Regions from separate parts of the Sporosarcina sp. P17b genome, predicted to be linked through region 1. Evidence: riboswitches for the same ligand, from Rfam matches in the RefSeq annotation. Region 1 holds a riboswitch; the other holds the start of a gene.
What was found. A riboswitch is a leader RNA that binds a small molecule or an ion and turns the genes downstream of it on or off. The one in region 1 is predicted to bind S-adenosylmethionine.

Region 1 (3,419 bases):
CATCCGGTGTGTCAAAGTAAACAATCTGATTCAAAGGGAATACACTTTGGTCAAAAACGAGATGAATGCCCTTCGTCAAACGAATTTCCCTTGAATCCAAGGAGTTGTCTTTCTCCCTCAATGTATTTACCCATGGCCCGGCGGCGTTCACTATTGTTTTTGCGCGTATTTCACTTATTTTGCCATTTAGCTGGTCGACCACGCATACGCCTGCAACTTTTCCTCCATTGTAAATAAAATCAGTTACTTTTGTATAATTGAATACAGTTGCGCCTTGACTAACAGCTTCTTTCATCACTTCAATCGTCAGTCTCGCATCATCCGATCTGTATTCGACGAAACGGCCAGCTCCAAGTAACCCTTCTTGCTTGAGTTTAGGCTCCGCATGCAACGCTCTTTCTCTGGTCAACATGCTTTTTCGTTCTTCTTTTTTCACGCCCGCCAAAAAGTCATAGACGCGCAATCCGATGGAGGTAGTGAATTTACCCATTGAACCGTCCTTATAAATTGGCAAAAGCAGCCACTCTGGGTTCGTCACATGGGGTCCATTTTCATAGACGACCGCCCGCTCTTTACCTACTTCCGCAACGATCTTCACTTCAAGATTTTTCAGGTATCGCAAGCCGCCATGGATCATTTTTGTAGAACGGCTGGACGTCCCTGCAGCAAAATCCTGCATTTCCACAAGTACTGTTTTCATTCCACGACTGGCTGCATCTAAGGCGATTCCAGCCCCCGTGATTCCGCCCCCGATGATTAATACATCAAATTCTTCCGCTTGTAATCTTGCAAGCACTTCATTTTTTTGTAATCCATTAGGTTGTTCACTCATTCTATTTAAAGCCTCCACATATTGTATTCGTTCATTAATTATACTACAATTTAGATAACTAAATCTATTGATTTACAAAAGGTTTAGAAATAGTAACATGTAGAAAGTGTTTTAACTATTTGGTGGGTTTCGATAAAATAGACAATGGGTAAGAGTCATGCTATAATTTCATATGCGTTGTGCGAATCTAATGGTAATTAAAAATAATAAATATACTCTTATCAGGAGCAGGTGGAGGGAAAAGCCCGATGAAGCCCGGCAACCGACTCAATTGAGCACGGTGCTAATTCTTACAGCATTTATGCTGATAGATAAGAAGTTGTGTGAAAAACCTCTTCTTAACTGAAGGGGTTTTTTTATCATCATAGACGATACAGAAGGAGGAAATGACATGAATATATCAAGTAGTCATCAGGAACTAGCAACCTATGCATTCTTAGAAATCAATGAAATTGTGAAGTATGTTAAAAAGCGTGACTTCTTTAGTGAACAGGAACAAGTGATTGTGACGGAGGTAAGTGATGGGAAGATTAATCATGTTTATCGATTAACCGGGGAACAGAAGAGCTTGATACTCAAACAGGCTGTACCTTACGCGAGGATTGTAGGGGAGTCGATGCCTATTCCGATTGACCGGGTCGTCCTAGAAGCAAAAGTATTACAGGAATACGATAATATCATTCCCGGTTCTGTTCCGAAAGTGCATCATCTGGATGAAATCATGGCAATTGTTGTGATGGAAGACATGCATCCGATGGAAATGGGACGCACGGCTTTGAATAATGGGACGGAATCTGCCGTATTTGCGAAGGACATAGGTGTATTCAGTGCGAAAACCACTTTTTATACGTCCGATTTCTACCTAGATCCAAAAGTAAAGAAAGAATTGAATGCTTCTTTTACAAATCCAGCCATGCGGGAAATGACGGAAGAGCTTTCTTTCGATTGTCCCTACAATTCGCATGACAGCAATTACTTTGAAGAAGGCCTGAAAAATGATGTGTTATTTCTGAGTCAAGATCACCAGTTAAAGCTGGAAGTGGCGAAGTTAAAACATAAGTTCATGACGAAAGCGGATGCTCTCATTCATAGCGACTTACATAGTGGTGCAATATTCATGGGGGATGACAAAACAGTTGTATTCGATACCGAGTTTGCTTGTTTTGGGCCTTTCGGATTTGACATGGGGCATTTCATCGCAAGCTTGTTGTTAAATGGAATCGGTCATCCTGAATTTCAAACGAAGCGCTATGAACAAGCGCGGGAAACATGGTATGCGTACACCGATACATTCGCCCAATTATGGAGAGAAGAATCCAATGAGCCTTATACACAACTCGAGGGTTTTCTGACGCATGTAATGGACGGAAAATTTGCCGATATGCTGGGGTATGCAGGGTGCGAATTGGTCCGCCGCTCCATAGGTATTGCACAAATTGACGATTTGAATTATGAAGAAGATGAACAAAAAAGAATGACCAGAAGGAAAAAAGTGTTGGAGCTCGGAAAGTATTTGATACTTAACCGTCACGCAATACGCTCTTTGGAAGAATTGGAGAGCTGGTTCATCGACAGTAATCACAAGGAGGAATTTTAATGGGAGTTACAGCCACTTATCTATTTCCGACACATCCAGAGCAAGAAAAAATAGCGGAGCAACATGCCCTAGGGCTTACAATTGGGTCTTGGACAGACATTCCGCATCTTGAACAGCAGCAATTGAAGCACCATAAAGGTGAAGTTGTTTCTGTGGAAAAAGGGGAAGTAAAGGACACGGTGAAAATCTTTTATCCGTCCGCTAATTATTCGGCAGACCTTCCCGCGATTTTCACGACTGTCTATGGCAAGTTATCCTTTTTTGAAGGCTATGAATTAATCGACTTGGATTTTGGCAAACAATTGCTCGCACAATTTCCAGGGCCACGATTCGGTACGAAAGGGATTCGCGAGCAGTTGAATGTAATGGATCGCCCATTACTGAAAGCCATCTTCAAGGGAGTCATGGGAAGAGATCTTTCCTTTTTCTCAGCCCAACTGGAAGAACTGTTAGCCGGCGGTGTCGATCTCATCAAAGACGATGAAATTCTTTTTGAGAATGAATTAACACCGTTTTACAAGCGAATTACAACAGCAAAAGACATTATCGATCGGCATTATGAACAGACCGGAAATCGGGCATTGTATGCAGTGAACTTGTCGGGACGGACGAATGAGCTTCACGACAAGGCGGAACAGGCGGCAGCGCTTGGCGCGAACGCGTTATTATTCAACGTCCACGCGTACGGTTTGGATGTACTTCAAACGCTGCGTGAAAATAACAATATCAGTTTGCCGATTGTGGCACATTCCGCATTATCCGGCGTTCTCGCGGGACAAGCGGGTGGCGGATTCTCTTACTCGTTATTGGTAGGAAAATTAACGCGGCTAATCGGTGGAGATCTATCCTTGTTCCCAAGCTCATATGGCAATGTCGCCATTTCGCGGTTCGATGCGTTGGCAATTAATGAAGCGTTGATTGAAGACAATGGCTTCGAAAAAACATTTGCCGTTCCGTCCGCTGGAATCCATCCAGGCATGGTGCCACAAT
Region 2 (3,419 bases), on a different contig from region 1:
CAATAATTTGGATGATGAATACGACAACCAATACTAAAATCGTTGCCATGATCGTAACGTCTTCCCTGCTACGCTGGAACCCCTCTAAATACGCAAGTGTACCGAGCCCTCCAGCACCAATGACCCCTGCCATCGCCGTATAGCCGACAAGTGCAATAGATGTCACCGTAATTCCAGAAACCAATGCTGGCATCGATTCAGGCAACAAGACCTTGAAAATAATAGTGGATGTTTTGGCACCCATTGAGCGAGCTGCTTCGATAACCCCTTTATCGATTTCCTGCAACGCGATCAATACCATGCGTCCGTAAAATGGAGCCGCCCCGATGATTAACGCAGGCAATGCCGCATTCGGTCCACGCATGCTGTCAAACAATAACTTTGTAAATGGGATAAGTAAAATAATTAAAATGATGAATGGAATTGATCGGAATATATTCACGAACGCGCCAGTAATAACGTTAATCATTTTATTAGCCCATAATTGTCCTGGGCTAGTCAAAAACAATATAAGTCCAAGTGCGATACCAAAAACGAACGTAAAGAATGTCGAGTATGCGGACATATAGAGCGTCTCGCCTGTCGCAAGCCACATTTTGTCCCAGTCAACATTCGGGAACCATTGCTCAATCATGTAGCAGCACCTCCGTCTTTACTTCATTGGCATCTAAGAAGACGATTGCTTCATCAATGATCGCTGTATCGCCTACCAATTGAAGTACTAATGTGCCATATGCGCCGTCACGCGTAGTCGAAATATTCCCTTGTACGATGTTGACGTCAATTGGAAATTTACGGATTAACTCAGCAAGCACTGGCTGTTCCGTACGCTCTCCAATGAAGGCTAACTTCACTAGCTTCCCTTGAGGTACTTCTTCTTGTAAATGAGCCATCGCTGCATCCGTATCACCAGTATCTGTCACTTGTGAAATGAAACGCTTCGTAATATCAGCCTGTGGAGATTGGAAAACGTCCAACACGTTACCGATTTCCATCACTTTTCCGGCTTCCATGACCGCCACCCGATTACAGATCTTACGAATGACATGCATTTCATGCGTAATCAAAACAATTGTCAGTCCAAGACGTTCATTAATATCCGTTAATAAATCCAGAATAGCATTCGTTGTTTCTGGATCGAGTGCGGATGTCGCTTCATCACAAAGCAATACTTCCGGATCATTTGCAAGGGCACGTGCAATACCGACACGTTGCTTCTGACCGCCTGAAAGTTGTGATGGATACGCCTTTTCGCGTCCTGTCAATCCAACTAAATCAATTAGTTCTTTGACTTTTTGCTTGCGTGCCGATTTCTTCACGCCAGCGATTTCAAGAGGAAACATGATATTCTCTTCTACCGTTCTCGACCACAACAAATTAAAGTGTTGAAAGATCATGCTGATTTTCTGTCGCGCATTGCGCAAGCCTGCACCTTTTAACGTCGTCATTTCCTGTTCATTAATCTTAATACTACCGGACGTCGGAGTTTCAAGACCATTCAGTAGTCTGATCAATGTACTTTTACCTGCTCCGCTGTATCCGATGACGCCGAAAATTTCTCCTTCTTCGATGTCAAATGTCACATCATCTACTGCGACAATTTCTGAACGGTTCAATTGGAACCTTTTATGAACGTTTGCTAGTTGAATCATTTTCCGCACCACCTTTAATTTAAAAAGACCTTCCTGCAGTTGAGCAGAAAGGTCCAACGTATATACATATGTACGTTAACATTTCTCTCATCTATCAAAGCATTACACTTTGAGTGAATTGGCACCATTTCACATATGTGACGGTTGCCGGGCTTCATAGGGCACTTCCCTCCACCGCTCTTTATAAGAGTTACGTATTCAATTGATTATCTACTTATACCATACTTCGAATTCTATTGTCAACTGAGCTTCTCCAGTAGATAAGGTACAGATTGAAAAGCGTAAATTTTTTCTATCGGCTCGCCTTTTCGTTGAATGAGCAAACAAGGAACGCTCTCTACTTCATATTCGATTGCAATATCCTGGACGTAATTCAAATCCGCTTTTCCAATGGGCAATTCCGGTCGCATCGCTTCTATTACCGTTAACATTTTCGAAGCGACTGCACAGGTACCACACATAGGTGTAAATAAATAAAAAGCGGCTATTTGCTCCGCCGCCTTTGCATGTTTCCAGTCTTCGATTGACCAATTATTCATGTGTTCCACCTGCCAAAAATTTAGGATGTACTTTAAAATTGGCGGCAGCTAAAATGCTGGCCAATAGCTTGATAGGCGTCGTCTCCACTTCACGATAGAGACGATCCGTGTATAGGTGTCTAGCTTCCGGATACAGTTGTTTGAACAGCTTTCGAATGGATTCACCTGACGCGTCCGCATCCAAAAATATGAAGATTTCATGTTGCTCGTACGGCTCAAGCAGTTCTTCGATGTGGTACGCACTGATGGTACCATTCGTACAAAGAATCTCTACAGGCTCTGCAAGGATCGGCACTAACCGCTTACGATCCGAACCGCCTTCTACAATGAGAACTTTCAGGTCCATGCGCTTCCTCCTAGAGTGTAAAAAAAACGCTGAGACGTTCCAGCGCTTTCCTTTGTGATGATTATTCAGCTGTCATTTCTTCGTATTGTTCAGCTGTCATTAACGCATCCAATTCAGCTTTGTCATCGATTTCAACTACAACCATCCATGCACCTTCGTATGGAGATTCGTTAACCAATTCAGGGCTGTCTTCAAGGTTTTCGTTCACTTCTACAACTTTACCAGTTAGTGGAGCATACAATTCAGAAACAGTTTTCACTGATTCAACGCTTCCGAAAGGCTCGTCAGATTTCAATTGATCGCCAACTTGTGGGAGTTCAACGAATACGATATCCCCTAGTTCAGACTGTGCAAAATGTGTGATTCCGATACGGTATTTACCGTCTTCTTCTTTTACCCATTCGTGCTCTTCTGAATAACGTAAATCTTTTGGTGTGCTCATGTCGTTACCTCCAAAAATATAATAGTTTATCTATCTTTAGTTTGCCATAGTTCCCGCGTAAAGACAAGATTCTAGATCATTTCTTCCATGTTTCTGCGAATGTTGTTTCATTGAAACCAACGGTCACTTTTTGGTTGTCCGACACGAGTGGACGTTTGATGAGCATTCCGTCTGAAGCGAGGAGTGCGATCTTTTCGTCGTCTGTCATGGTAGGTAGTTTGTCTTTCAAATTGAGCTCGCGATATTTCATGCCGCTTGTGTTGAAGAACTTCTTCATTTCGAGCCCGGAGTTTGCGATCATGCTACGAAGGTCGTCTTCGCTCGGTGGTTGTTCGGCGATGTTGTGTTCTTCGAATGAAATCCCCTCGTTCTCGAGCCATTTCTTCGCTTTGCGGCATGTGGTACATTTCGGATAGCCGTAGTATGTGATAGTCATAGTC

Region 2: linked by a shared signal. The riboswitch ahead of CSV76_RS12020 (methionine ABC transporter ATP-binding protein) and the one ahead of mtnK (S-methyl-5-thioribose kinase) in region 1 are both predicted to bind S-adenosylmethionine.

What each region holds. Positions count from the first base shown of each region.
Region 1 is NZ_PDYP01000017.1:13,790-17,208, forward strand. It holds gene CSV76_RS14525 (glycerol-3-phosphate dehydrogenase/oxidase) at 1-832, opposite strand, end outside; SAM riboswitch class I at 1,048-1,150, shown strand; gene mtnK (S-methyl-5-thioribose kinase) at 1,224-2,429, shown strand; gene CSV76_RS14535 (2,3-diketo-5-methylthiopentyl-1-phosphate enolase) at 2,429-3,419, shown strand, end outside.
Region 2 is NZ_PDYP01000010.1:40,841-44,259, reverse strand. It holds gene CSV76_RS12025 (methionine ABC transporter permease) at 1-634, opposite strand, end outside; gene CSV76_RS12020 (methionine ABC transporter ATP-binding protein) at 627-1,652, opposite strand; SAM riboswitch class I at 1,737-1,842, opposite strand; gene CSV76_RS12015 (thioredoxin family protein) at 1,892-2,191, opposite strand; gene CSV76_RS12010 (toprim domain-containing protein) at 2,184-2,537, opposite strand; gene gcvH (glycine cleavage system protein GcvH) at 2,599-2,979, opposite strand; gene CSV76_RS12000 (arsenate reductase family protein) at 3,056-3,415, opposite strand.